Linked DNA regions of Pelagicoccus sp. SDUM812003. The main gene of each other region encodes a partner of the protein of the gene in region 2 in a complex. Links are inferred from orthologs where the notes say so. Each region holds a gene or a part of one and is shown on either strand. Other genes may lie near its edges. The genes, in order: smc and QEH54_RS19120.

The links.
Region 1: the proteins of QEH54_RS19120 (region 2) and smc are in contact, whole or in part, in a crystal structure (PDB 3ZGX), measured with the Bacillus subtilis proteins. The link is inferred for Pelagicoccus sp. SDUM812003 from one-to-one orthologs.

What each region holds. Positions count from the first base shown.
Region 1 is NZ_JARXHY010000003.1:161,227-174,231, reverse strand. Bases 8,585-13,005 are described here. They hold smc (chromosome segregation protein SMC), read right to left. Parts: upstream 12,661-13,005; coding sequence 8,785-12,660; downstream 8,585-8,784. Other genes in these bases: QEH54_RS05090 (hypothetical protein), read left to right, coding at 12,899-13,005; QEH54_RS05100 (hypothetical protein), read left to right, coding at 8,585-8,667. In the rest of the region: QEH54_RS05140 (hypothetical protein), read right to left, coding at 1-986; QEH54_RS05135 (thrombospondin type 3 repeat-containing protein), read right to left, coding at 1,039-2,352; dtd (D-aminoacyl-tRNA deacylase), read left to right, coding at 2,525-2,977; QEH54_RS05125 (6-phosphogluconolactonase), read right to left, coding at 3,097-3,834; QEH54_RS05120 (hypothetical protein), read right to left, coding at 3,874-4,881; zwf (glucose-6-phosphate dehydrogenase), read right to left, coding at 4,912-6,453; QEH54_RS05110 (YraN family protein), read right to left, coding at 6,698-7,120; QEH54_RS05105 (hypothetical protein), read right to left, coding at 7,188-8,069; more of QEH54_RS05100, read left to right, coding at 8,185-8,584. UniProt on the Bacillus subtilis protein: Required for chromosome condensation and partitioning.
Region 2 is NZ_JARXHY010000017.1:25,213-41,113, forward strand. What follows is about bases 10,337-13,165. They hold QEH54_RS19120 (segregation/condensation protein A), read right to left. Parts: upstream 12,234-13,165; coding sequence 11,439-12,233; downstream 10,337-11,438. Other genes in these bases: QEH54_RS19100 (hypothetical protein), read left to right, coding at 10,337-10,437; trxA (thioredoxin), read right to left, coding at 10,545-10,868; QEH54_RS19110 (hypothetical protein), read right to left, coding at 10,871-11,137; QEH54_RS19115 (hypothetical protein), read right to left, coding at 11,176-11,391; QEH54_RS19125 (RsmB/NOP family class I SAM-dependent RNA methyltransferase), read right to left, coding at 12,323-13,165. Also shown: QEH54_RS19075 (pitrilysin family protein), read left to right, coding at 42-2,618; QEH54_RS19080 (alkaline phosphatase D family protein), read right to left, coding at 2,721-4,091; QEH54_RS19085 (DUF4202 domain-containing protein), read left to right, coding at 4,403-5,041; QEH54_RS19090 (glycoside hydrolase family 2 protein), read left to right, coding at 5,222-7,711; QEH54_RS19095 (MFS transporter), read right to left, coding at 7,813-9,402; more of QEH54_RS19100, read left to right, coding at 9,607-10,336; more of QEH54_RS19125, read right to left, coding at 13,166-13,585; QEH54_RS19130 (putative LPS assembly protein LptD), read right to left, coding at 13,763-15,901. UniProt on the Bacillus subtilis protein: Participates in chromosomal partition during cell division. May act via the formation of a condensin-like complex containing Smc and ScpB that pull DNA away from mid-cell into both cell halves.

The DNA.
Region 1 (13,005 bases), on a different replicon or contig from region 2:
AAGAGCGTAGCGACCATAACGTAATCTTTGTATCCACTGAAGAGGATACGCTCGTCCTGCGAGGCCACGACCTCTTCCGTTTCCGGATCATATTCCGGCACCACCTGACGGCCAGAGGAATCCGCGTAGCTAGCTGCGTACTGATTGCGATAAGGCTGCTCCTCGACGAACAGATAAGCCCCAAACGGAATGCCAGCAGGGGCCGATGCGTCGATATCCGCTACCACGTTTCCAAAATGATTGCTGAACAGCTCGCCATAGGAATCGAGCGAGACGCTGAGCTTATCGAGTACACTCCGATAAACGGAAATCTCCTCGTCGATGATGAACCCGTCGTCGGGCACCGCCCGAAATCCCAGACGCACCTCGGCGACCGATGCGTAATCCTGCTTCACGGATTGCATCTCCGCAAGCGCCAGATCGTAGTAGATATCCAATACGGAGTGACGCAAAGGCACGTCGGTTGGAGCGTGTTTAAGGGCTTGGGAAACGAGAGCCAAGGCATCCCGCGCTCGGGCACGCTCGGCGGCCCCGTAAGCGTCGTTCACCACCTGCGGATCTAGCGAGACCGCGCCCTCTCCATCGCTGTTATACAAAAGCTCTTTGTAGCGGAACGCGGCATCGGAGCCCTCGACTTGTTCGCGGGTGGCGTCGCTGGGCGGATAGAGCAGCTCGCGGGCCTCGTCTACGATCTCGTCTACAAAATCGGGAAACGGAACGCCGGCGCTCAAACTTTGGCCGAAAGAGGACGCCTCGAGTTGATACCCGGTGTCGGCAGCCGTCGGAATGACCGCAGGATCGGCAGAGCCAGCGGGCGCGTAGGCTCCGAATGAACCGGAGAAAAAGGCGACTGAGCTCGCTTGTGAACTCGTGCTGTTCTGGTCGGAAAGCTCGAGGGAGTTTTCGAATTCCGGCACTACTAGGTAGGCGTCTTGAGCGAAAAGCGAACCACTCGCGAAACCGATGGCCGAAAGCGTAAACGCCACAAAAGCTCTTATCCCAAACGAACCGCTTTTCCGCTGCTTGCCGTCCATCAAATCAGTCTCCCTCCACTACCGGGATCACTCCCTTTTCGATGCTCGAAGCGGCACGTATCATGACGAACAAGTGCCGGGTCTCGCTATTCAGATAGGTGGACTCGCCGCCGACCGAAGTTACCTTCTCCACCACTTCGCCGATGATGCGATTTCGCTCCATCAAATAGGCCCGTTCCGGATCTTCCGCATTTAAAGGGGGTGTCGCCTCGAAGCTGAACTGACGCTGCAGCTCGGCGTCGATCAACAGGGAGGAGCCGAGCGGGATCTGTCCGCTCTGAGCGGAAAACTCCGTTTCCGTCCACGTCACATTCAGCGGCCAGTCGCCCTCGGCGAGGCTTCCGCCGAACTCCTTCGCTTCCGCAGCTCCTTCCGACCCGATCAGAATCCCGCTTGCTCCCGAACTGCCCCTTTGCAGCAGGGCGCGCATGGATGTTTCGTTTCCATCCTCGTCCAGCAAGCGCATGACCCAGTAGCTGTCGTTGTCCTGCACCACCACGATCGCCCGCTCCGGATACGCGAGTCGGTACAGCCCCGCCTCACTTGGCACGAGATCGACCACTACCGTCTCGACGTCTTCAACTACTTGGTCATCGGTGAGAATCAGCTCGATGCGGCCAGATCCGTTTTCCAATTCCACAATGCCGCTGAGAGAAGCGTGGTCTCCCGCATCCAAACTGCTAAGCGTCGAGATCTGATAATGAACGATTCCCGAGAAGGCGGAATCGCTGCTGACGAGATCGATAAAGACCGAACCGGCAGACTCGTCGTAGCTCGCGATGTCGTCTGAACTGAACGAAATCGTCGGCAGCACGCTGATGTCCGGCTTCGATTCGGCATCGAGTGGATCCGTCCCGTACTCCACCTCCGTGCCATCGCTGAAGCCGTCACCGTCGGTGTCCGCCACGTAGACATTGGTCCCGAGCTGTTCCTCCTCGGTGTTGGTCAAACCATCGCCATCGATGTCGCTAGCGTCGCCGAACGAGATCACACGAAAGAACCGCTGAGGGTCCGCTTCCAGCGCCACTTCGAAGCGGAAGAAAGTCTCAAACGCTTCCAGCTCCGCGTCTTCCAGCAAACTCCACGCAGCGATCGACGCGCTCAGATCGACCACCGTGAGCAAGGAGTAATTCGAGTTCACCTGGTCGCGATCCACGAAATCGATGCGCATGGTCTCATCTTCCGGAATCGAAACATCCAGGATTTCGATATCGTCCTGAGCCCGCATCAAAGACACGGGGACGAACAGGATAAGCGCAAGCAGACGCAAACGGACTGCTAGCCCCTTATCCGAGGGGCGATGAAGAGTTGGAGGCATCTATCAGTCCCGCAGGAAGCAGGCTACCAAATCAGCAATTAACCTCCCCAGTGTCGACACTTTACTAACAAATTTTTTACTAACCGTCATTAGCCCGGGAAATGGTCACGTTTTCAGTTGCCACTTCCTCTGAAATCGCAGGCTCAAAGGTCCAATCTAAGAACCTCCCAACATGAAAGCCGTCATTCAACGCGTCAGCCAAGCCTCCGTCACCATCGATGGCGTCGTCCATTCCTCCATCGGCCAAGGCCTCCTCGTGCTGCTCGGTATCCACAAGGACGATACGCCGGAAGACATCAAGTGGATGGCCCGCAAGATCGCCGGTCTGCGAATTTTCGAGGACGCGGAGGGAAAGATGAACCAATCGCTAGCCGACATCGACGGCGAGCTTCTCGTGGTCAGTCAATTCACCCTCATCGCCAGCAACAAAAAGGGAAACCGCCCCAGCTTCAACGACGCCGCCCCGCCCGCCAAAGGCAAAGCCGACTACGAGGCGGTCTGCCTGGAGCTGGAGAAGCTCACCGGCAAGCCCGTGCGGACCGGCATCTTCGCCGCAGACATGAAAGTCGATCTGCGCAACGACGGCCCGGTCACCATCCTCTTCGATACTCGAAATAAGGAGTAAGCCCACTCGAAGAGGACCTTGCACCGCGATCCCCTCAGCCGTCATCGGACGGCTCCCTTCAGCGCGGCTCATTCAAGCCTCGCTTCTAGATTCAGACGATTCGTGGGCTAAAACACCCCCTACAGGTCCAGCTTCGCCGCGGCCGCTTCGTCGACCAGCCAGTACGCGCGGTCCGCTACCGCCTTCAGGCTTTGCGAAGGCTTGTTGACCGGGTCGTAGTCGCCTTGCAAGACCGCCTTCAGGGCATCGGCCTTGCCGGCGCCGAGCGTCATCAGGACCACCGTGCCACACTTCGCGAGTCCGTAGGGTGTCAACGTCAAGCGCCAGCCTTTGCCGGGAACTTCCACTGCGGCGAAATTAGCTACGACCGGATTGCTGATGAGAGGGCTGCCTGGAAATAGCGAAAGCGTGTGACAGTCATCGCCCATTCCCACGAAACAAACGTCATAGGTCGCGTCTTTCCCCATGGCCTTGTCCCACTTTTTCGAATACGCTTCCGCAGCGGCGTGCGGTTCGAGTTCGGTCGGCCAAGGGAACTTGCTATCTTCGATGGTTTCCAGCGGTCGCAGCATCAAGCGATCCGCATTGCCGAAGTTGTTTTCTTCGCTTTCCAGCGGAACGGTGCGCTCGTCGCTGGTCGTCCATAGCACGCGGTCGAGTGTTTCGACTGGCAAGCATTCGTTTTCCACCACCCACTTGTAGAAATCCTTGGGGGTCGATCCACCAGTGAGGGCCCAGGAGACGTACTCCTTCTCGAGCGACTCGAAATGCTCGCACGCCAGGGCGAGCGCTTCCTGAAAGAGCTCATCCTTCGGCCCGACCTTCACGGTTCCGTATTCCGTCTGATAAGTATTCATATTGTTCTTACGTATCCTTTGATCTCAGGCACCTACCTGTCATCCGTGAAACAGGGCTTCAGCCAAAGCGGTTTCGGCATCGAGCAGTCGAGCGCCCGTAGTGAGCTCCTGCTTCCCACCTCCCAGATCCGCTTGCACGTGAGACTCGCCCTTTTCGAGGTCTAGGTCAAAAGTGAAGTAGTGATCGTTTTCGTAAATGAAGCTCATGCGGGGCATGGCGTTTTCGCCTTGCGCTTCCTGCTGCTCGAAGCGCAAGGCTTTGCCAGCCGCCTCCGGCGACTCGTAGCAAGCCTTCAACGCGGACGCTACCCAGCTCATCAAAGCTCGGCCTTCGCACTTGAAATCGGGTCCGGAGCTCAACGTTACCTCCTTCAATCCGTCGATGATGGTCTCCACCGGAAAGGCGCTGAGAAACTGGCCGATACTCTGCCGCACCGCTAGCAAGCGAGCGAAGGCGAGATCGTGAATCTTCTCCGGCTTTGGCACGTCGACCTGATCGATCAGAAAGGTCTCCCGAGCGGAATCGAAAACGATGCGGTTCGCTTGCTTGAAGAAGAACTGGTAGTCGGAGAGCAGCTGAGCGGAACCGAAGCGCGTGGGCCAATAGAAGGTCGGCAGATCCGTCTCGATGAAGATGGACACCTGGTTCTCGAGAAAGCGGCGATCGTTGAGCGTGTATCCAAGAATCAACGCTTCGCAGCAGTTCATTCCACCCGATCCGCTACCGATCACGCATTCCGAGAAGATCTTGCAGCTCATGCGGGCCTCGCTCTCCCACGAGTCCGGCTGCGGACAAAGGAAGATGAGGCGACATGGGAAACGGTGCGAAAAACTGATCACCGTCTGAAACAATTCCTTGGCTTCGTCGGTGGAAGCCTCGAACCCGATGTGCACGATCAAGTTCATACGCGAGGCGCGATACTCGCTCTCGTGCTTCTTGCCATCCTCATCGACCGGAGCCCACATGGCGGAGAGTTTGCCCAAGGCGTCCTCCATGGGCACTGATAGACCGGGCAAGGAATCGTAAACTGTACTGGTAGCTGGCATTGCTGCGTCCTTTCGTGTCGTATCCGCCGATTAAGGACGACGCCATTCGTGGTTGTTCTGCCAAAGCATGCGATCCGAGGCGTTGGGTCCCCAAGAGCCCGCCGCATAGGTTTCGATGCCCCGCTGCCCCTCGCTTTTCCAGAAGTCGTGCAAGGGAGTGATCAAATTCCAGGACGCTTCCGTTTCGTCGCCGCGAATGAAGAGCGTGCCATCGCCGATCATGGCATCGAGCACCAAGCGCTCGTAGGCTTCCGGCGTATTCGAACCGAAGGTGGTCGAATAGCGGAAGTGCATCTTCACCGGCTGAGTACGGGTCTGCAGACCAGGGATCTTGCCGTTCAGCAAAATAGTCGATCCTTCGTCAGGCTGGATTTGGAAAACCAATGCGTTGTTGGCGAGATTGAACATCTCGTTCTCGCTGAACAGCGAAGATGGCGGGCGCTTGAACTGTATTGCGATTTCGGTGACGCGACGGGCCATGCGTTTGCCGGAGCGCAGATAGAACGGCACTCCCTGCCAACGCCAGTTGTTGATGGTTAGACGAAGGGCCGCGTAGGTCTCGGTCTCCGACTTTGGAGAAACGCCTTCCTCCTGGCGATAGCCCGGCACCTTTTCGCCGGCGATAAGACCCTCGCCATACTGAGCCCGCACCACGTCGCTATCGCTGTATCCAAGTCTCAATGGCTTGATGGCCTTGAGCAGTTTAACTTTTTCATCGCGAATGGATTCGGCATCGAGCGAAGCGGGCGCCTCCATGGCGGTGAGAGCCAGCAGCTGCATGGTGTGGTTTTGGATCATGTCGCGGGTAGCCCCACTCTGCTCGTAGTAGCCGCCACGCGTACCTACGCCGAGCGATTCGCCCACCGTGATCTGCACGTTGTCCACGTAGTTGCGATTCCACAAGGGCTCGAAAATGGAGTTGGCGAAGCGCTGCACCAAGAGGTCCTGAACCGTTTCCTTGCCCAGGTAGTGGTCGATTCGATACACCTGTCGCTCCTGAAAGACGCCTTGGATCACGCGGTTCAAGTTTCGAGCCGATTCGAGGTCCTTTCCGAAGGGCTTTTCGATGACCACCTTGGTATGCTTGTCGCTGCTCTGGTACTTGGTCGCGAGTCCCGCTTCGCCGAGATTCTTGATGATCGGCTCGAAGACCGACGGCGGCGTGGAGATATAGCACACGCTCTGCATCTCGCGTCCCGCATCCTTCTCGATGGATGCGATCTTGTCGCTCAGCTTCTGGAAGGCTTCCGCTTCGTCGTAGCCGCCGGAGCAATAGAAGGTGTTTTTCTCGATGCGCTCCCAAATCTCCTTGTTCAGCGAGCGACGGGAAAACTTGGAAATCGCATCGGAGGCCACCTCGCGAAACTCCTCATCCGGAATGGGCTTGCGGCCGTAGCCGATCAGGTAGAAATCCGCCGGCAGCAAGTTGTCGACGGCCAGGTTGTAGATAGCTGGCACCAGCTTGCGAGCGCAGAGGTCGCCCGAGGCCCCGAAGATGGTGATGATCGTCGGCTGCACGCCGCGATGCTTGCTCAGGCCTTGGAGAAACGGATGTCGTGATTCTTTTGACATGATGTGTATACGAGCCGTGGATTAGGACTTCGAGACTTTGGCGCCCGATGAGACCATGTAAAGATTGTATCAAGGGAAATTTGAGTTTCACCCCGCAACTATGAATATTTTTCACGCTCACAGCGAGGTCGTTTCAATTCCCTTTCTCTAAAGGACGAATAAGGCGCCCTGCAAGAAGGCAGACTTATTCGCTTCTCGAGTGAAAGAACCTGCCGTTTACGCGTACTACCGGTCCTAGGAGCCCTCAGTTCGACCGGTAGGCCGACTTGGAAAACAGAGGCACATTTTCGAAGTGCCGGCTCGCGATGATGGCGCCCTCCTCGTGCTCCAGCTCCACCACGTCGAAGCGCAGGGTGATGGGCTTGGGTTTCATCTGGGAGAAATAGTTGCGGCAAACCCGGCGCAACGCTTCGCGCTTGCGCTGGTTGATGGAGTCGTAGCCGCTGACCAGGGCTCCCTTGGTGCGCGTCCGCACCTCCACGAAGACCACCGCCTTGCCATCGAGGCAAATCAAGTCGATTTCGTCGCGCCCGCTGCGCCAATTTCGGGCCAGAACCAGATACCCTTTCTTCTTGAGCAGCTTTTCGGCTTCGCGCTCGCCGCGGCGACCGATCACCGCCGTGTCGGCTTCCCTCTTGCCGAGCAGGCGCTGGAACCACGAAATCATAGCAACGTTACAAGCTTGTAACGCGATGATGGTCAAGGGACGAGTGCGGCCCCAGCGATCGCGCCGCTCACTCGAAAAGTCGCGCCTCGATCGAGGCGAGCGATAGGGACAGCTCCTTGTACAATTCCGGCAGCGATCCATCCCACGTATCGACGAGATAATTACGAGCCACGATTCCGCCGGTCGACTCGGGATTGATGCGAAACCCGATCAGCTCACGCTCCAGCACGCTAGCTCGATCAACCTCGCGAAACGCGTAGTTCTTCTCGAAACCGAACACGAACGCGGAAACCGGCACCGTCACACGCAGCCACTTGTCAAAGTCCGTATCGGGATCGAACGCCACCAGCGCCACGGCGTTGAGAGACTCCTCGCTCTGGTCGTTGTAGCCAGCCCCTAGGAACGAAAGCCCCAGGCAAGCGAGACCGCGATCCAGCCCCTCGATCTGCCGCTCGCTAAGAAAGTCGCCATAGTGATCCCGCAGGGTTCGCTCGGACGGGATGCTCGAACCCTCGCGGTGAAACCTCACCACGATGCTCACCGACTCCAGGTCCCCGACTCGAATCGGTCGCCGGTAAAACAGCGGCTCGATACCGTTCGCATGCTGCTGGTCCCAGTCGCTGAGCTTGCGGACCAACACCGTGCGAAACACCTGACGTTGCGGGCAGTCATCCGCTGAAACGAGGGCCGATTCGTCCACCGCGTAGCGCCTGGCAGGCAGTTTAACCAGCGGAAAGCGATCGGGATGCTCAGCGATGTGGCTCCAGCCCTTCGGCGAGCCATCCCGACTGTCGTAAAGGGTCACGCGTCGCCGCGACGCGTCTTGCGAGTCCAGAGAGCAAACGCCCCCCGGCACGGGCTTGATCTGGATCTGAGAAAAGCAAGGCGCCGCCAAAAGCAGAAATTGGCATGCGAGCGCCAGACGAGCAAGAGCGCGGGAGCGAAACATAACAAGGGGCAGTAGGAGGGTGGCGAGCGTAGTCGCTATCGGACTACAAAAACAAGAAACGACGCCCATTCGATCATTGCAACCCATTTGCGAGCAAGGAAAACTGCGCCTGCCCATGAAGCCAAAAACCGCCCTCGCCGCCTGCGCCTTTTTCGGTCGCCACATCGTGCCGCTACTGCTCGCCGCGAGCATCCCGGCAGGCTTGCGCTACTACCAAATGGATCAGTTCGCCAGCCGGCCCGCGGCCTTTTCCTGGACGCTGGACATCCTGGTGCTGGTCGGACGTTTGGCCTTGGTCTGCGTGATTCTCGGAAACGGGGCGCTGCTCGCCGGCTATCGGACAGCTCGCCGACTGCTGCAAACGCCACGCCAGGAAAGCAACGCGGCCTTTTCGCGAGCCGCCGAGCGCCTCTCCTCCGAAGTCCGCAACTACCTGGCCGACGCCGCAGTCTACGTTTTCGGCGCTCTAGCCGCCAATCTCCTCATTGGCGCCGTAGCCTCCAGCCTTCCCATGCAGCTGTTGCTCAAGAACCTAACCGTCATCCCCTTCACGCTCGTATTTCTGATCCTGCTGTCCCGACGGCTGCTGAAGGCATAAGCACGCGTTTCGCCCCCGCCCGCCACGCTTGCGCCTGCTTACGGTCCGCCAGGGACGCTTCCACGAATCGCGGGGCGAGAGCACTGGGCTGCCGCGTCCTGCTGAACGCAACTCGCTCTACGCGCTCACAGCCTGTTCGAGCTGCAGTTTCACCATGTCGGGATCGACGTGATCGGTCTCGAACTTCATGCTCACCACCTTGGAAACGCCCTTCTCTTCCATGGTCACGCCGTAGATGGCCTGAGCGGCCGCGATGGTGCGCTTGTTGTGGGTGATGATGATGAACTGCGACTGCTGAGTGAACTGCTTGAGCAGCGTGGTGAAACGGCCGATGTTCGATTCGTCCAGCGGAGCGTCCAACTCGTCGAGCAAGCAGAACGGCGAAGGCTTCACCATGTAGATCGCAAAGAGCAATCCCACCGCGGTCATGGTCCGCTGCCCCCCGGACAAGCGGCTCAATCCAGTTAGCTTGGTGCCCGGAGGTTGAGCGACGATGTCGATGCCGCTATCGAGGATGTCTTCCGTCTCGATAATCTTCAAATCAGCCTTTCCTCCGTGGAACAAAGTGGCGAAGGTGTGCTTAAAGTTCTCGCGGATCTGAGCGAAGGTAGCGGAGAACTGCTCGCGCGACTTGGTATTGATCTCGTCGATCGCAGCCACCAGTTTCTCCTTCGACGACATGAGGTCGTCGTATTGCCCCTTCAAGAAATCGTGGCGCTCGCGCAGCTCGCCGTACTCGGCGATAGCGTCCGTATTCACGGTACCCATTCCCTGGATACGCCTCCTTAGGTTTTCGACCTCTCGCTTCAGACTCGCCCAGCTGGTCTTTTCGAGCTCCTCCCTCTCCTCTGGCGTCGGACCTGTCGGCTTGGAAAGCTGCTCCACCGCCTCCGGCTCCGCATCAGCGGCATCCTGATCCGTTTCGGAAACCGCTTCCGCTTCGGAAGGCTCTGCTTGCTCCGTCTGGGATTCGCCTGACGTTTCATCCGTCGCCGAGCCCGCGGCGTCCGAATCGGATTCAACGGCGGGAGCGGACTCCTCTTCGTCGTCCTTGTCGTCGTCGAGGGTGGGCAGATTCTCCACCGGCTGACGCGCTTTCCAAAGCTGCCACTGCCAGTCGATGCCTTTCAGCTCCACGCCGTACTCGCGACTGATCTCTTCCTGGATGAACTCCAGGCGAGAGCGCTTCTCCGCGATCTGCACGTTCTGGTCGCTGAGGTTGTTCTTGAGCTCGTCCACCTTGATGCGGAGCGCGTTCTGCTCCTTCTCCAGCACGCCGACTTTCTCCTCCACCTCGACCAGCGATTCACGGGTTTTGTTGACGAGGATCTTGGCCTCTTCGAGCTCCGTATCCACCGCTTCGCTACGCTGGGCGGCGTTGTCGATCTCGTCCTGAAAGCTGGCGCTTTGCTCCTCCCAGTTCTGGATGTCGCGGGTCTTGGTTTCGATCAAGCGGTTCAGCTCGTTGCGACGCTGCTCCATCTCCACCAGGCCCTGGTTCAGGATGTCGAGCTTCTGCTTCTTCTCCTGCAGGTCGAATTTCGCTTGGCTCAGCCCCTCGCGCTTCTCGTCGCGCTCGGCGCGAATGTCGGCGATCCCCGATTCGATTTCCTCCAGCTGCCGACGGCTGCTCTCCAAGCGCTGCTGATCCTCGGAAAGCCTGGCCTTGGCCGCCTCGAGCTTCTCGTTTGAAGCGGCGAGCACCTCCTCGAGACTGGCTCGCTCGCGTTCCAGTCGCTCCGAGCGCATCTTCTGCTCCTGCACCAGCTTCTCAGCGTTGCGCTCCTCGGCCTGCAGGGCGGAAATCTCGTGGTTGGCCTCGCCGATTTCGGCGCGCTTGGCCTCAACGGCTTCCTCCGCCGCTTCCAGCTGCTTGTTGACCTTCTCGGCTTCGTCGCGAGCGGACTGCAGCGCCTTCTGCTCTTCGTCCAGCTCCTTCTGCGTCTGCTTCAGCTCCATCTCACGCTGCAGGATGCTGCTGTTCTTCGCCTTCTTGTAGCCGCCGGTCACTAAGCCGCGCGCATCCATGGTCTCGCCTTTCTTGGAGGCGACTTGCAGGAAACGGAAACTTGGATTCGCCTCGCGCCATTTCAGAAAGCCCGACATGTCCTCCACGATGTAGCTGGAGGCCAAGACCGCCTTCAGCGAATCGTGACTGGGATCCTCGCTGAGAGAAACGAAAGCGCTGGCAGGCTTGAGCCACTCGGGCAAGGATTCACTGGCCGATTCGGGTGATTCGCTCGACTGCAGCTGCACGCATACGCGGCCGATCTTGCCCTCTACCAGCTGCTGGAAGATTTCCACCACAGTTTCGGCATCGCTCACCACCACCGCTTCGACAGCGGAACCAAGAAGCGCCTCCACCGCCTGCCCGTATCCATCCTTCACCGACAAGTCGGACGCGAGCGGACTGAAGATTCTTCCCTCTAGCGAACCGCGAAGCTTTCCCTTCAGCAAGGCTTTGGCGCCTTCGCCATAGCCCTCGAGCTTTTCCTGCAACTGCTGTAGCAGCTTCACCCGAGCGGTTTTTTGGGCAACGGAACGATCCACTTCCTGGATACGAATTTGGGCCGACTTAAACGCGTCGCGCTGCGCAGATACGTTGTCGCGAGCTTGCTCCAGATCGAGCTGCAGCTGCTCCTTGAGATTGCGCGTCGCGGTCAATCGCTCCTGGAATTCGGCCAGGGACTGGGCGGCGTCAGCCTGGCCTTCGCCTTGCTCCGCGAGCTCTTCCTCGAGACGCATCAAGCGGTTGCGGCTGGTACCTGCCTCTACCTCGATGCCGGAAAGCTGCTCGCGGTAGCGAGCGGTGGAACGCTCCGCATCCTGGGCTTGCACGCGTAGCTGCTGTATTTGAGATTCCGCTACACGCAGCTGCTCCTCGATCTCCTCGAGATCTCGGTTTCGCTCCTGGAAGATTTCGTCGGAGTTGCCCAGCACGTCCATGTGCATCTGCTTGTCGACGCTGTGCTCTTCGAGCTTTCCCGCGATTTCCGCGATCTGCGATTCGTAGGATGCGATGTCCTGATTGGCCTGCTCGATGCGCTCGCCAAGCGAGGAGATCTTTATCTTCGCCATATCGGCCGCGTTGCTGGCCTGTTCCTTCATGCTGCGCAGGTCGAAGACGGACTGCTGCGAATCCTGCACCTTCTGGATGAGCGTCTGACGCTCCTCCTTGTAGACGATCAGGCTTCCCTCCTTGGATTCCAGTTCCGCAGCCAATCCTTCCAGCTCTTCCTGCAGCTCGTGCGACGACTGATCCACAGTGTCGAGAGACGAGCTCAGCGTCTGGTATTGATAAGCGCTGTAGCCGATGTCGAGGTGGCGCAGCTTGTGGCTGACCTTCTTGTAGCGAATGGCCTTCATGGCCTGCCGCTTGAGGCTGCCAATCTGACGACCGATTTCGGAAATGACATCGGTGACGCGGTCGAGATTGGTCTCCACCGAGGCCAGTTTGTTCATGGTTTCCCGACGCTGGGCCTTGTACTTGGAAATGCCCGCCGCCTCCTCGAAGACCGCTCGCCGCTCCTCCGGTTTGGAGGAAAGGATCTGGTCGATCTGCCCCTGGGCCATGATGGAGTAGGACGTGCGACCGATGCCGGTGTCCATGAAAAGGCGCTGAATGTCCTTCAGGCGACAGGCCTTGCCGTTGATGTAGTAGTTGCTGCCTCCGTCACGCTGCACGCGGCGGGTGATTTCAACCTCGTTGAAGTCGCTGCCCAGCTCCTCCTCGCAATCGGTCAGGGTGATGGAGACCTCGCAGATGTTGAGCGGCTTGCGCTTGTCGGTGCCCTCAAAGATGACGTCCTGCATCTTGCCCCCACGCAAGGCTTTGGCGCTCTGCTCCCCGAGAACCCAGCGAATGGAATCGGCGATGTTGCTCTTGCCGCACCCGTTGGGACCGACCACCGCGGTGACGCCCTTGTTGAATTTCAGGAGGGTTTGATCAGCGAAACTTTTGAAGCCGTTAACTTTCAGGGCGCTCAGGTACATAAAGGCCGGAAATTGAAAGCCGCCCCCGAGAACTGACAATCTCAAATCCCGAATGTGAATAAGTCGAAGAACAAGGCGCGAACAACTTTGGTAATAAACCACCACCCCTCACCCACCACCCCTTGTCCCGCCCTCAAAAAAGTTTTTGCTACAACGTTGTAGCAAAAACTTTTCTGGCAGGTTCCGCCAGGTTCGCTGCCTTTTATCCCCCCCCAACTCCCAACTCCCAACTCCCGATATGAACATTGGCCCCAAAGCGCGCCTGCTGATGGACCTAGCGTTCGCGCTCGGTATCGAATCGGCCGACGGTCTCCTCCACCTACCGACGCTTTATCAATCTCGCTC
Region 2 (15,901 bases):
TTGCGGAGACGCGTATTCTCGTTCGTGCATAGGCCCCATCTATGACCGATTTTCCGCAAAACCGCTCTGTTGACGATAGCCGCTCCTTGATCGCCCCGCTTCTGAAGGAGCCGGTGGAACGCTACCTCTTGCCCAATGGCCTGACCGCCCTGCTGAAAACCGATCGCTCCTCGCCGGTCTGTTCGGTGCAGGTTTGGGTGAAGACCGGCAGCGTGCACGAGGACAGGCACCTCGGCTCCGGAATCTCGCATTTCGTGGAGCACATGCTTTTCAAGGGCGCCGAACGTCGCGTGGGCAAGGAGATCGCCCGCGAGGTGCACGAGTCGGGTGGCTACATCAATGCCTACACCACCTTCGATCGAACCGTCTACTACATCGACGTGCCTTCGGAAAACGTGGAGGTGGCTCTCGACGTGCTCAGCGATTCGGTGTTTTCCTCTTCTTTCCCCGAGGAGGAGGTGGACAAGGAGCGCGAGGTGATCAATCGGGAAATCGCCATGGGCGAGGACGATCCGGACGGCAAGGTCATGCACACGCTGTTCGAGACTGCCTTCAACAAGCACAACTATCGGTACCCGATTATCGGATACAAGGACGTCTTCAATCGCATCACCCGCCAGGATCTGCTCGACTACTACAACGCCCGCTACGCGCCGAACAATGCCGTGGTGGTGGTCACGGGCGATTTCGACTTGGCTGAGATGCGCCGCAGCGTCGAGAAGTGGTTCGGACCCTTCGCCCGCAAGCCTCTGCCCACCATCTATCTGCCGGACGAGCCTCTGCAGCTGGCGGAGCGACGTCGCGACCTTTACGAGGACGTGCAGATCTCTCGCGTGGCCATGGGATTTCAAGTGCCCGGTTTGACGCATGCGGACACGCCGGCCTTGGACGCTCTGTCGGTGGCTTTGGGGAGCGGCGACAGCTCCTTGCTCTACCAGCATCTGCGCGAGGAGACGCAGCTGGTCCACAATGTCGACGTCTCGAACTGGACGCCGGGTTCGGTTGGCGTTTTCTACGTTTCGCTCCTGTGCGACCCCGACAAGCGCGACGCGGCGTTGAAGGAGCTGCGTCGCTACGTCGAACGCCTCGATGTCGATTCCTTCTCCGAGGAAATCGTAGCGAAGGTTCGACGCCAGCTACTGGTCAACGAAGTGAATTCGCGCAAGACGGTCAGCGGTCAAGCGGCTCGTCTCGGCGCGGCCGAAGTGGTGGTGGGAGATCTTGGCTACGCCAAAAACTACCTGAAACGCATTGGAGAGGTCACTGCCGAGGACTTGGCTCGCGTGCTCAAGACTTGGATACGCTGGGATCGCCTGACTGTTGTGACGCTGAATCCCAAGAGCGAGCAGGCCAAGGAAGACGACGCTCTGCAAGCCGACAGCCCGGTTTGGGATTTCGAGGAAACGCGGTTTCCCAATGGATGCGCCTTGCTGACGCGAGAGAATCGCCGTCTGCCCAGCGTGCACATCCGGGTCGCCCTGCAGGCGGGATCGCTGTTCGAGCCGCGAGACAAGCAAGGCCTCTCCGCCTTGCTCTCCACCATGATGACCAAGGACACCGCCAAGCGCAGCGCCTTGGAGGTCGCGGAAGCGATCGAGGGAGCTGGCGGCACGTTTTACGAGTTTTCGGGAAACAACAGCTTCGGTTTCGCTCTGGAAGTCCTGTCTACGGACCTGCCGCTGGCGCTCGACCTCCTGGAGGAAGCGCTGCTGCGACCGAGCTTCGACGAGGAGGTCTTCGAGATCGAAAAGCAATCGCACCTTGCTGGGCTGAAGGAGAATCTGGACGACATCGTGACCTGCGGCCGCGAGGAGCTGCGTCGCCGTTTCTTCGGCGAGCATCCTTTGCGTATCGGGGGAAGTGGAAGTTTGGATACGGTGGCGTCCATAACCTTGGAAGACGTGAAGGCGTTTTGGCGTAGCGTCGTAGTGAGCGGAAATCTCTCCATAGCGGTTTCGGGCGACTTCACGACGGAGACATTGAAGCCTCAGATGGCTGCATTGATCGAGAAGTTCGCTGAAGGCAGCCTGGTCACGCCTCAATTCGTTTTCGAAAAGCCGGCCCAGCCGGGAGTCCACCGGGTTTCGATGGATCGCCAGCAAGCGATCGTTTTCCATGCCTACCCGGCCCCGGGACTCAAGGGAGTCGACTATTTCATCTCGGAGGTCGCGGACGAATTGTTCTCCGGGATGTCCAGCGAGCTGTTTGATCGAGTACGCGAAAAGCTAAGCCTAGCCTACTTCGTTCGCTCTTCGCGTATCGTTGGACTGAATACGACCATGTTCTATTTTTACGCAGGCACGGCCCCGGAACGCTACCAGGAGGTTATCGCGGAACTGGACCGAGAGGTGAAGCGCGTATCGGAAGGGCGGGTAGCGGAGGACGAGCTTGCCCGCTGCAAGAAGCGTCTCAAGGCGGCTAAGCGCATGAGCATGCAGACCAACTCCTCCTGCGCCAGCCAGGCGGTGCTGGACGCGGTCTACGGCCTGCCGATAAACGATTGGCGGAACTATGGGGATCGCATCGACGCTGTATCGATCGATTCCCTACAGGATTTCGCAAAGCGTTACTTCTCGGAGGAGAATCGGGTGGAGCTGGTGATCGGGCCAGTCGAATAGGCGGAGGGCGCCCTGTTTCCGTTCTCTGGAGTCGGGGGCGTCGAGCCTTTTTTTTGATCGGGCAGCGGCGGCGTGGCTCGGCGGCCACGCCCTGCCTTTTGCCTAGCGGATGGTCGCTTCGGAGGGAGCGGCGGGTGCTTCGTCAGCGTAGGCGAAGGCTTGTGGATCGTCCACCTTGGTCTGCCAGGAAGCGGTTCCGTTGGTGAGTTCGCTCGCCTGCACCTCGAGTGTCGGGAAGACGCTTTCGCCGAATACGTTTATGATCTCGAACGACATCTGCGGGTCCTGCTGCGTCATGTCGAAGGTCAGCAATCCGAAGTTCATGGTAGCGGAATAGGGCTCGTGAATGGTGATGGTGGACGGATCCTGAGCGTCGAAGCTGGCGGTAGGATCCTGCGCCAAGGGGCTGGAGACCAGTTCGTAGAGATCGTATCCACCGACGTCCGACATGGGTATGGCTTTCACTTCCGCCTGATCGTTGTCGCCGGAGATGAGCATCACGCCTGGTATTTCCTCGCTCTTGATGTAGCTCAGCAGCTCGTTTCGCTCCTGCGGAAAGGCCATCCAAGTGGAGGCGCTGCTCTCCTTGATGTCCGTCCAGCTGCTGCTGCTGAGCAGGACCTTGAAGGGGGCTTCGCTGCGTGAGAGCTCGTCCTTCACCCAATCGAGCTGCTCTTGGCCAAGCAACGTGGGGCGCTGGCCTTGCTTGCGGAAGCTGTAGGTATCGAGCACGAAGAAGTCCACGCCGCCGTAGCTGTGCTTGAAGAAGGAGCCCGGCGTTTCGCTGGTTCCATAGGAGGGGTTGGCCCAGTAGCGTCGGAAGACGTCGAGAGACTTCGGCTCGCTGCGACCGGCTCCGTCCCAGGTCGCCAGCTGCGGGATGGAGCGCAGAAGCGGCTGCAGGAAGGGGATGCCGCGCTGCTTTCGGTATTGCTCGGCCTGGAAGGCAGGGCTGAGGCCTTCGGCGGATTCATTGTCGCCGAGCCAGAAGAAGAGGTGCGGCCGAGCGTTTTGCACCTGGAGCCAGATGGCTTGCATGCCGTCGATCTCGGTTTTCGCTCCGGCGCCGAAGGCGATGGAAAAGCGAACCGGCATTTCCTCGGAAGGCGCCGTCAGAAAGGGGTATCCCTCCTTTTCGCGAGCCGAGCTCAGGGGCTGGCCGTCGACCAGAACTTGATAGTAGTAGAAGGAGCTAGGCTCGAGGTCCTCGATGATCGCTTCCACGCAAAAGTCGTTTTCTTCGCTGGCTCGCACCGGAGCGGTGGTCTTGGCGTTTTCGAAATTGGCGCTCTTGCTGTACTGCACGGTGAATTCCGCGTCGCCTGCCACGCGAGCCCAGATGCGCGCGGAGTCTGGAGTGACGTGACCGAGCATGGGACCCTGCATCAGCTGCGGGCCAGCGATCGCGGTGGAGATGAGGCTAGCGGCGAGGCCGAGAGCGAGGGTGGCGGTACGGATCGGTTTGGAGAACATGCGTCGATTGGGATGCGGGTTGCCGAGACTGTAAAAGTCTTGTGAATGTAAACGGATTGTTAAATCCGCCGTCGCCGAAGGGAAGCTTGAAAGCGGATCCGCGGCCTTGAGCGTGAGCTGGGGAAAAGGATTAGGGTCTGGCGCCGCTGCCCGTGAACGGCCCCGCGCCCGGGTGGCTTAGCGGGGAGATTTGGCGAACGCGATTCACCCTTGGAGGCAAGTGGCTCCATATGGCGGGATTGGGGAGAATTTGCGATCGGCGACGAAACGAGAGATTGATTCGAGCTTGGCTCACGCTATGTTTCTGGCCCATGGAACGAACTTTCGATCATCAATTGCTGCGCGAGCAACTGGGCCGCGTTTCGGACGAGACACGGTTTTTAACAGCGATTGGCGAGATCGACCTGCAGAACGACAATGATCGCAACCGGGCTACGCTGGGCGGGCGCAACGTGGGCTTCGAGCTCTATTTCAGCGTGCAGCTCACGCGCTGGGTGCTCACCCTCGATCCTGAGGCTTCGGAGACGCTCATGCTGGCGGCCCGCGGACAGCACATTTGCCGCTGGATGATCCCGCGCGAGGACTACCCGCGCGACCGGGCGGGCTACCTGAAGTGGCGCAGCGATCTCAAGAAGTTTCACGCTCGGAAGACCGCTTCCATCCTGGAGGAGGTCGGCTACGACCAGAAGACCATCCAGGCCGTCAGCGACCTGAATCTGAAGAAGAATCTCAAGAGCGATCCCGATTGCCAGACCATGGAGGACGCCCTCTGCCTAGTGTTTCTGGAAAAGCAGTTCGCCGCCTTCAAAACCAAGACCGACGAAGAGAAGATGATCGGCATCTTGAAGAAGAGCTGGGCCAAGATGAGCGACAAGGGGCGCGAAGCGGCCTTGGCTCTGGAACTGGGCGAAGCGGAGCGACGCCTGGTGGAGAAAGCCCTGGCGGACTAGCCGCAGGGTCCCGCCGCCGCGCGACCGAGCGCTCCTCTTAAGGGAGCGCTTTTTTGGGCCTGCATGAAACGCATGTTTTACGCTAAAACTCCGATGAATTAAGTTCTGGAGCATTTTGGGGATTTGCGCAGCGTCGTGAAGCCAAGTCCGAACGAAGCAACCTACACAACACAACCGTCTATGTCTGAAACGTTCTCTCTCGATGGAAACTGGACCCTCAAAGGGCCGAAGAAGATCGAAATCTCTGCCGTGGTCCCGGGCTGCGTTCATGCCGACCTGCGCCGCGAAAACCTGATTCCAGATCCCTATTTCCGGGACAACGAGACGCAAGTGCAGTGGGTGGGGGAGGAGAACTGGACCTACACGCGTAGCTTCGAGCTGTCGCCGGCGTTTTTGCGAAGCGAGCGTTTGGAGCTGGTTTGCCAGGGCTTGGACACCTTTGCGGAAATCCACATCAATGGCCGGAAGCTGGCGGAGACCGACAACATGTTTCGCCAGTGGGAGTTCGATGTGAAGGCCCTCTTGCGCGAGGGGGAGAATAGCATCAGCGTGACGCTGCGCTCGCCGATGCCCTACGGCCGGCGGAAGCAGGAGGAGCGCTTCCTCTGGCAGACCGGGATCGGCCATCATCGCCTCGAAGGAGGACAGTGGGTGCGCAAGGAGCAGAGCAACTACGGCTGGGACTGGGGACCCATGATCGTGACCATGGGAATCTGGCGTTCCATCGGTATCCGATCCGTAAATACGGCGAGGATCGAGGATACGCGCGTCTCGCAGACGCTTTCCCAAAGCTTCAAGAAGGCCACGGTATCGGTGGATGTTTCCTGCAGCGTGGTGAAGCGTTCGAAACTGTTGGCCCGGGTGGAGATTTCCAAGGATGGCGATGTCGTGGCCACTGCTCAGTCGTCGGTCGCTCGCAAGCGTGCGGCGCTCGAGATGACGATCAGGAATCCGCAGCTTTGGTGGCCCAACGGCTTGGGCGAGCAGCCGCTGTACACAGTTTCGGTCGAGCTGGTGGACGAATCCGGAGCGGTGCTCGATCGTGAGGTCAAGCGCATCGGTATCCGCGAACTAACCTTGGTGCGCGAAAAGGACCAGTGGGGAGAATCGTTCTGCTTTCAGGCCAATGGGCACCGCTTTTTCGCCAAGGGCGCCAATTGGATCCCATCCGACCAGTTCGACGTTTGGGGAACCGACGAGCGCAACCGCTCCTTGCTGGAGTCGGCCCGCGACGCGAACATGAACATGGTCCGCGTCTGGGGCGGCGGAAAGTACGAGCGCGACGCCTTCTACGACGATTGCGACGAGCTGGGCATCTGCGTGTGGCAGGACTTCATGTTCGCTTGCGCCGCGTATCCAGGATTCGACGACGATTGGGTGGCGAACGTGAAGGTGGAAATCGGCCAGCAGGTGCGTCGGCTTCGTCACCATGCCAGCGTCGCTCTCTGGTGCGGCAACAACGAGCTGGAGCACATCCCGCCCATTCTGGGGGACGAGCCAGGGCAAATGCCTTGGGACGAGTATATCAACCTTTTTGATCGCATCATCGGCAAGGTGGTGAAGCAGAACGACAACCAGCGGGCGTATTGGCCATCTAGCGAGCATTCTCCGGTGGGCGATCGAAAGTACTCGCAGAATCCAGATTGTGGAGACGCCCACCTTTGGAAGGTCTGGCACGGGCGTCGACCTTTCGAGTGGTATCGCACCGCGTTTCACCGCTTCTGCAGCGAGTTCGGATTTCAGAGCTTTCCCGAGCCCAGCACCATCGAGACCTATACGGAGCCGGAAGAGCGCAACGTCACCTCCTTCGTGATGGAGCATCACCAGCGCAGCCCGATCGGCAACAGCGCCATCATCGACTACATGCTTAGCTGGTTTCGCTTGCCGGTCGGCTTTGAAAACACGGTCTGGTTGACGCAGATTCTGCAGGGGTTGGCTATCAAGTACGCCGTTGAGCACTGGCGCATGAACAAGCCGCGCTGCATGGGCGCCTTGTATTGGCAGCTCAACGACTGCTGGCAGGTGGCGAGCTGGTCTTCGCTGGACTATTTCGGAAAATGGAAAGCCTTGCACTACGCCGCTCGCGATTTCTTCGCTCCGCTGCTGGTCACCGGTGTTGAGGATCTGGATACGAAGAATGTGGAGATCCATGTGGTCAGCGATCAGCTTCAGAGGGCCAAAGCCACCGTGGCATGGAAGGTGGTCGATCTCAGCGGCGACGAGCTGGAGTCGGGGTCCAAGGCGCTGCGGGTGCCCGCGAACGCCTCCAAAACGGTGAAAACGCTTTCGTTGGCGAAGCTGGTCAAGGAGCATGGCGAGCGCGGATTGCTGGTGAAGCTTTTCCTCAGCCAGGACGGTGAGGTGGTGAGCGAAAACCTCGTCACGCTGGCTCGGCCCAAGCACCTCAAGCTGCAGGACCCGAAGCTTTCCTGCAAAGTGAAGAAGTCAGATGGCGGTTCCTTCGAGGTGACGCTATCGGCCAGCAAGCCATCGCTTTGGACCTGGCTGGAGCTCAAGGGCATCGCCGCCCGCTACTCCGACAACTTCATCCATCTGCTGCCCGGCGAGACCCGATCGATACGCGTGTCGCCTCGTGACAAGACCAGCTTGAAAGCGGTCAAGGAGTCGATTCGAGCTAGGTCGCTCTTCGATACGTATCAGGAAATTTAGGACAAAAACGGGCGGCCTCCAATGGTCGTCCGTTTTTTTCTAGGATGAATCGATAGGGTAGCCGCCTTCCGCAGGAAAGCGGCTATCGGATCCGCAGTCGGCTAGACCGCTCCGCGTCGGGCTTCCAGCTGCTGGCGGATTTCTCGCATCTTTTCCCGGCTGAGCGGGAAGCTGACGATCATGATGAAGGACACGACGATGCCTGCGATGGGCACCGCGGCGAAAAGGAAGCGTATCCAGAAGATGGCGCTCGGGTCCTGGTCGCCGCCGAGTTCGGCGTCGAAACCGGTCCAGTCCAGCACGAAGCCGGTGATGAAGGTGCCCAGCACCATGCCGATTTTCATGACGTAGGTGCCGCAAGCGGTGAAGGCCCCTTCGCGACGTTTGCCGCTTTGCAGTTCGTCGTAGTCGATGACGTCCGCTCCGATGGAGCCGTACATCATCCAGAAGGCGGCCTGAGTGAAGGCGATGAGGCCGGAGGCGAAGAGCTGCAGCCACTTGACCTCGGGACTGTACAGCCACCAGGTAGCGGTGAAGACCGCCACGGCGCAGGCCTGGATGATGAGAATGGTGTTTCGCTTGTCGAGCCAACGGCCGATCAGGCCGCCGAAGATCACCGGGCCGAGGAAGCCGAAGAACATGTTCGAGAGACCCATGCGAAAGTTCCACAAGTTGCCTTCGGTCAGGTTGCCGGCGCTCACGTAGTAGACCGTGGCGTAGAGGCCGAGCGTGCCCACCATGCTCAGGCCGAGCGAGTAGGCGAGGCCCATGGAAAGCTGCACTCGAAAGGGCTTGCACTTGAGCACTTCGCCCAGGGTTTCGGTGATGCGGACCTTGCTGGGGGCGCTCTGTACAAGCTTGTCGTAGTAGCGCTCCTTCAATCCGAAGTAGAGCGCGCAGCCGATGACGATCATGATGCCGCCAAGGATGGAGGTGTAGACTTGGGCTCCCAGCACCACGTTCACGTTTTCCTCGCCGGTGCCGGAGCGCATGCCAAAGGGCATTTCAGCGAGTCTAAGCAGGGTGTCGCCGTTTCCGGAAAACAATGCGGCAAGCAGCTCGCCGGTCCATTGGAAGCCGCCGGAGATCAAGCCGCCCAGACGAGCGGGCACGTCGCTCAGGCGAGCGTTTTCCCAGGCCAGAGCGGTGGCGAAGGCTGGGGCCAGAAACATGCCCACCTCCATGATCTTCTGGATGCTGCCGCGAAACGCGTAGATGGAGGTGCGTTCCCTGTAGTCCGGGCTCAGCTCGTTGCCCAGGCTTTGATAAGGCACGTTGTAGCAGCTGACCATGGTCATAAAAAGCATGGACGATACGATCATCCAGGCGAAGTAGGCGGTGTCCGACCAGCCGTCTCCCACCGTGAAGAGCAGCGGGAAGGTGACGCCGGAGAGGATGGAGCCGATCAGGATGAAGGGTCGGCGCCGTCCGAAGCGCGTTCGAGTGTTGTCGGACCACCAACCGAAGAAGGGATCGGTGAAAATGTCCCAGACCAGACGCATGGTGAGGGCTAGGCTGACCATCTTGCCCGGAAGTCCGAGATACATGTTGAAGACGGTCCAGGCGAAGGTCGGGTAGAGCCAGTTCCCCCACATGTCGTTGCCGGATCCGAGTCCGTAGATGACTTTTGAGGAAAAGGACACGTTTTCGCTGCCCTTGGAGGACGGTGACGGGGTCTGCGGGGATGACATAGCGATTCTCTTAAGGGTGAGCTAAAAGGGGGTAGGCAAACTACGCGTAAGGGCGCTAGGCTAGTCAATCTCAAATCCCTTGAGATATATTCACAAGGTTTGAAGAATCGCTGCGATGCGCTGTCTTTTTTTCAACCTTGGCGACTGCCGCTCGTCTCTGCGGGCGGCGCAACGAAACCCCAAAAACCGAAGGACACCCCGACTATGATCGACAAACGCATTCTTGTTTTGGCGACAGCCTCACTCTGCGCGGCGACGACGCCCGCGTTTTCTCAGGACGACACGAAAGGCCAACCGCAAAACTATATCGAGACTCGGACCTATACCCAGGAGGAGAACGACGCGATCCTGCAGCTCTACCAAGGGCTGCGGGTGGCGGACGTTTCCGACGGCATGGATTTCGTGGGCTTGGCGGACACGGGGCTGGTGGATCCGGCCATCCACCCGGACTGGGTGGACCACGAAACCCTCAAGCATGTGTTTCGCGGCATCGCGGTGACCGCTCGCTATGTGCCCACGCAGCGGCGGGCCGGACCGGAGCCGGGCGAGGATTTCGATGCATGGGTGGGAAACTTCTACAACCAGTATTCCTCCGAGCCCTTCGCGGATCACCTGTTTCCCGGTTCGGTGGTGGTGCTGGACGATGTGGAAACCGCTGACGTGGGGTCGATCGGCTCCTACAACATCCTACTCTGGAAGTCGCTCGGCGCGGTCGGAGTGGTGACGGATGCGACCTCGCGTGACACCGACGAGATCGCCATGCAGGAAGTGCCGCTTTACTTGCGCAAGAAGGGGCGAGGCATTCGACCCGGGCGCAACGAAATCGAGTCCATCAACCGCCCCATCGTGGTCGGTGGCGTGCTCGTCATGCCGGGAGACGTGGTGGTGGCCGATGGCGACGGAGTGATCGTGGTGCCGCGCAAGGTGGCCAAGGACGTGGCCCAGTACGCTCACCGGATTCTGGAGGCGGACAAGGCGGGGCGCCGCGATATGTTCGAAAAGCTCGGCATGCCCATGGATCAGACGGTGGAGTAGCTTGGGGCGCTCTCTCCTTGCGGAGGCGTCATGCCCAAACAAAAAGCCCTCGGTCTGGCGATCGAGGGCTTCGTTTTGAAAGTGGGTGGCCGTCCGGCGGCGACGCTTTAGATGTGGGATTCGATCTTCGACTTGAGGTCGTCCTTGCCGACCATGCCTACGATCTGCTCAACCTGTTCGCCATCCTTGAAGAGGATCAAGGTCGGTATGGCGCGCACATTGAACTTGGCAGCGATGGCGCTGTTTTCATCGACGTTCACTTTGGTGATGGCCGCTTTGCCGTCCAGTTCGCCGGCTATTTCCTCGAGCAATGGGGCGATGGCCTTGCAGGGGCCGCACCAAGGAGCCCAGAAATCCACGAGGACAGGGCCGCTCGCCTTGGCGATCGCGTCGTTGAAGCTTTGTTCGTTCAGGTTGATGATGTCTGCCATGATTAGAGCGTTTTAAAATAGATTAGCGCCGCAAATGCAAGCGAAGCGGTGGCGCAGAAGAGGCTGAATGCTAATTCCGCCCTCACGGGTCGCTTGTTTCGCCTGGCGGCGTACTCCTCGAGCAAAGTCAACGAATTCCCCTCCGCGTCGGCTGCAATGAGCGTCTCGCCCCGTTTGCCGCCGTCGATCTCTGTCGCCTGACGTCCGTGGGCGTCCTCGATGGTGAGGCGCGACTGGCTAGGGGGACGATTGTCGGAGAGGCGGTTCATGCGGGGGGATGGGGCGGCGTGGGCGCCACCCGGGACTGCTAGTCCTTGGGACGGTTCTTTTCGATGAGCTCCGCGAGGTGCTTCTGCTCGATGTTGTTCAACTGTTTTCCTGCCCGTTTCATATCCTCGAAGGTCTTGACCACCGTCTCGGTCATTTTCTCGTGGGTTTCCTGTGAACCGCCAACGATGGAAAACTCCTCTGCTCTGGTGATGCGTTTGTGACCATCCTGATTGTCGAGGCCTATACCGAGCAAGTGCGCTTGTGTAGGTCTTTGGTCTCTCACTAGGCACTGAGCCTGACTCAACCCGGAAGCTGATCAAGAACCTTTTCGTCCTCGAAGCTGAGCGTCTCGCCCCCTTCCAGGCCGGTCACGATGAAGTCGCTGAAGGCCGCGTCCTGCTGCACCTTGAGGCGCTTCAGGCGAGTGAGCTCCAGGATGGCGATGAAGGTGACGACCAGGATCTTGAGGCTGATCGGTCCGTCGAAGAGGGAGGTGAAGGTGAACTCGCGGGTGGTTTTGATCTTTTCGATCAGCAATTCCATCTGGTCCACCACCGTGACCGCGTCGTCCTTGATCTCGCCGATGACCAGCTTTTCGGTGAGTCGGCGCAGCACGATGTTGTAGGAGTTCCAGACGGAGATCTTGTCCTCCGGCTTGAGTGGGCGAACTGGCGTCTCCTGCTTGTTGATCGAGGCGTAGTCGCGCTCCTTGAAGAGGGCGGCTCGGTCGGAAAGCTTGTCCAGAGTGTCGGCGGCTTCCTTGAACTTCTTGTATTCGAGAAGCTGGTGAACCAACTCCCAGCGCGGATCGATATCGTCGTCCTCGTCGTCTTCGGTGGAGGCGGCCCGTTTCTGTTTCGGCAGGAGCAGCCGGCTTTTGATCTCCATCAGGGTGGCGGCCATGACGAAGAAGTCGCCTGCCACCTCCAGCTTGACCTGCTGCATGCTGTTGATCACCGCCAGGTACTGGTCGAGCACCAGCTCGATGGGAATGTCGTAGACGTCGATCTCGTGCTTGCGGATAAGGAAAAGCAGAAGGTCCAGGGGGCCTTCGAAGACAGAGAGCTTTATTCTTGGGTCGGTATCCGCTTCCACGGGCTGAATTCACGTCTGGCGACGAGCCGCTGGCAATGCGAAATTGTTCACAAAGCGGCGCCTTGCGGCGAAAAGCGAGGCGGGCCTGGCTAGCGGACTCTCTTGAGGCAGGCGACGTAGAGGCCGTCGCCATTGAAGTCCTCGGGATACACGGTGATGCCGAGCCCGTGATCCTGCAGTCCGAACTGGCTGGGCAGGGGCTGGTGCTCGTACTCGGAGCTGGCTTTGAGAAACCGCTCCGTCACCGCCTCGTTTTCGAAACGACTGAGCGAGCAGGTGCAGTAGACCAGCAATCCGCCAGTTTTCACCAGGGGGGCATAGCTTTTTAGGATGGTGAACTGCTTTTCCGCGTAGTCGAAAACGTCGCGCTCGCGGGTTTGCCGCATGAGGTAGGGATGCCGGCGCCAAGTGCCCGAGCCGCTGCAGGGAGCGTCCACCAGAACGCCGTCGTACTGGCCGGAGCTGGGACGGCGATCGAGCAGCGTGATGTTGCTCAGCTCGGAGCGCTTCACCCGAGCCGACAGCTCTCGCACGGCGGAGGCTCTCGGCTCGTAGGCGTCCACTTTGCCGTAGGGTTTTAGCAGCTTGGCCAGCTGCAGGGTTTTGCCTCCGGCTCCGGCGCAGGCGTCGAGCCAATTCCCGCGAACGGGCGAGGGAATCAGGTTGAGCAGGATCTGGGAGCTGATGTCCTGGATCTCCACCATGCCGTTCAGGTAGACCGGTAGCTCGGTCAGTTTGAAGTCGGCGGGAGCGTGCAAGCAGTTAGGGACCTCCGGATGAGGGGCGATCTGCTGGGCGATTTCTGCGTTAGGAGGGGCTTTTCGCAGCTGGTCCAGCACGGTCTCCTCAGGATCGCGCTGGATGCGCAGCCAGAGCGGCGGACGAGAAATCAGCGGGAGCAAGGAGCGGATGGATACGTGCCGCTTGCAGTGGTTGGCAAACCAGTCCGGCAACAGCTCCATCAGCTGGTGGTCTTCGCGTTTCAAAACCTTGTGGCGTTTCCCTTCCGGGAGCTCGGGCGGCCTTTTGTCAGGAAGCGTTGGATACAGCGAGCTGACTTCCTCCGTAGGCGCGGCGAGACAGATCAGGGCGTTCATGAACGCGGACTGGTCCTTGTAGATCGGGTCGAGCCAAGGCAGGTAGCGCAGGTAGGTGTAGATGAGCTCGCGGTAGAGGCGACGATCCTTGGAGCCGAATTTCCCTTGGGAGCGGAAGAGCTCGTGGAGCTCGCGGCTGAAGGGTTTGCCTGGCGCCAGCAAGGTGCGGGCTCTCTCGATAAGCGAGTAGGTGATGCGTCGCTGGTTTTGCAGACGATGCATCCGGGCTTCCTTGTTCAAGGCGACTTCGCGCATGATGACTGAGACGGTGTGACTGGAGGTTTGGTGGGTTGCGTCGTGAGGCGCGAAGGAAGGATGCGGCTCAGAGTGGCGAAACTGCCAGCAGGATGTGTAGCAAAAACGAAACAGCTGTCGATCTTTGACAGCGTTTTTAAGCGAGCGGGCGGGAGAGCGATCTGCGGGCTGTTTCCCTTATTCGTCGAAGAGGTCGATGCCGAGGCTGATGCCGAAATCGTCCTCGCGGCGGTCGCCGTCGTAGAAGCGGATCTCGTACTTCAGTCCGTAGCGTTCCAGGGCTCGCTGCATGAGGCCGATGCGCTGCTCGTAGAAGACGCCGGACTGGTCGTCGTAGCGCGTGGTGGCGTAGAGTTTGAAGTTTTCGCTGAACTGGTACTCCAGGTGGGTGAAGTACTGCTCCATGCGCTCGTTGGTGTAGGTGGGGTAGCTATTGCCGTAGTTGGGCCAACCGAACCAATAGGTGCCCGGATCGTAGTGGTGGCCGTTGATGAAGGAGCCCGGGGCGGCCTGTTCAGCGGAGACGCCCTCCAGGAAGTGGGAGCCGAACACGATGCGCCAGTAGCCTTCGTCTCTAAATTCGATGCGGGTGTTGAGCTCCTGGTTGGAGAAGCCGTCCTCCGGATCGAGGCGAGAAAAGACGCCTACCGAGACCCAGGGCGCGGGCGTCAGCTCGAAGTCGAGATTGAGCAGCGAGTACTGTTCCTGGGCGAAATCCGATCCCTTCAGGTAGAAGTCGGTGGAGACGTCGAAACGGGCCAGGTCGCGCGATCCGCCGTCCCTGTGGCGGGTCTGTATCCGGTTTTTCACTGCAAGCCGGACCTTGTGATCTTCGGCGAGCAGGTCGGTATCGCGCCGGTTCTCGATATCGATGGATGGCAGGTAGCTGGCGAAGGCGCCGCGGTCCGCCCGAAGGATGCTTCGGCCGTAGATGGGCCCGTAGATGGCGGGATAAAAGGCGGGAAACGGTTCGCGGTCCAGGGCGTCGTCGCGCCAGAGCTCGGGCGTGTAGCGGTAGGAGATGCTGGGTTCGATGATGTGGCGGATGCCGTCGATGTTCCAGGTGCGGTTCTTGAAGTCGAAGACTCGGTAGGCCTTCATGCTCAGGTCGGCGCCGAAATCGCCGTAGGCTTTCATGCCGCTGACTTCGAAGGAATCGTAGATCGGCTCGTTTGTGTTGATATTGTAGCGAACGTAGCTCGCTTCCGCGTCTTCGTATCGGATGGCTCGGGCTCCGCCCTTGAGGCGGAAAACCACGCCGTCGCGCAGGACGTGATTCCACTCCATGCCGGAGTAGCCATCGAGCTTGGCGCCGGAGAGCTCGTCTCCGAAGGCGGTCTCGCTGCCCAGCTTGGCCGCGGAGAGAAATCCTTCCGCGGTGATACCGTGTCCGAGGGAAGTGGGGAAGACGGTGAAGCGCAGCTCCGGCAGGCGCTCGGTGTAGCTTTGAAAGTCGCCGAGGGCCGCTCGGGTGAAGAGGGAAAGCTGCCAGTTCGCTCCGTTGTAGTTGGCTTCCAGATACGAGTCCGGATCCTGCATGATGTCGAAGGAGTCCTCGTAGAAGTCGCGGGTGACTTCGGAATCGGACCAGTAGCGAGCGGCGGCTGAGAGGGAGAATCGGTTGTCCTGCCAGAACTCCTTGTGTCGCCATTCCGCGAAGTAGCGCTCGGAGTCGATCGGCATGCCGTTCAGGTCGTCGCCCGCATCGCCTTGATCGTCGATGTAGCCGGAGATGAAGGATCCGCTGAGCTGGTGGGATTCGCTTTCCGCGGTGTAGCGAGCGGCGGGGCCGAAGAGGACCCCGCGCTTGGAGGTGAGGGCCACGTTGCCGCCGAGGCGCAGGTTTCGGGTCACGGGGGCGAGGGCTTCGGCTCCGATGGACGCTCCGATGTGCCCGCTGTAGTCGAGCTTGGGCTTGAAGAGGTTGGTTTCCGCGTCCAGCGGCTGGGTGATGTTCGGGATCAGCAGAAAGGGGACCGGGCCGACCTTGAAGAAGAGGCGCTTGCCCTGCACTTCGTTCTGGTCGATCAGGGCCACTTCGCCAGCTCGGGCTTCGAAGAGGAAGGTGCCAGGCTCGCCCGGGTAGAAATTGATGTCGTGAAAGCGAAACTCGTCCGGATTTCCCTCAAGGAGGGAGCCGTCCACGTAGGCCCGGCCGTTGCCGGCGCGAAAATTCTCCACCCGGGCGTACTGCTGCTCGGGCTTGTAGATCAGGGAGTCCGCGATCAGGCGAAGGTCCTCGCGGCTGAACACCACGTTTCCCTCCGCGTTGGCCTCGCCGGTCTGCTGGTTGAAGCGGATGGAATCCGCCTGCAG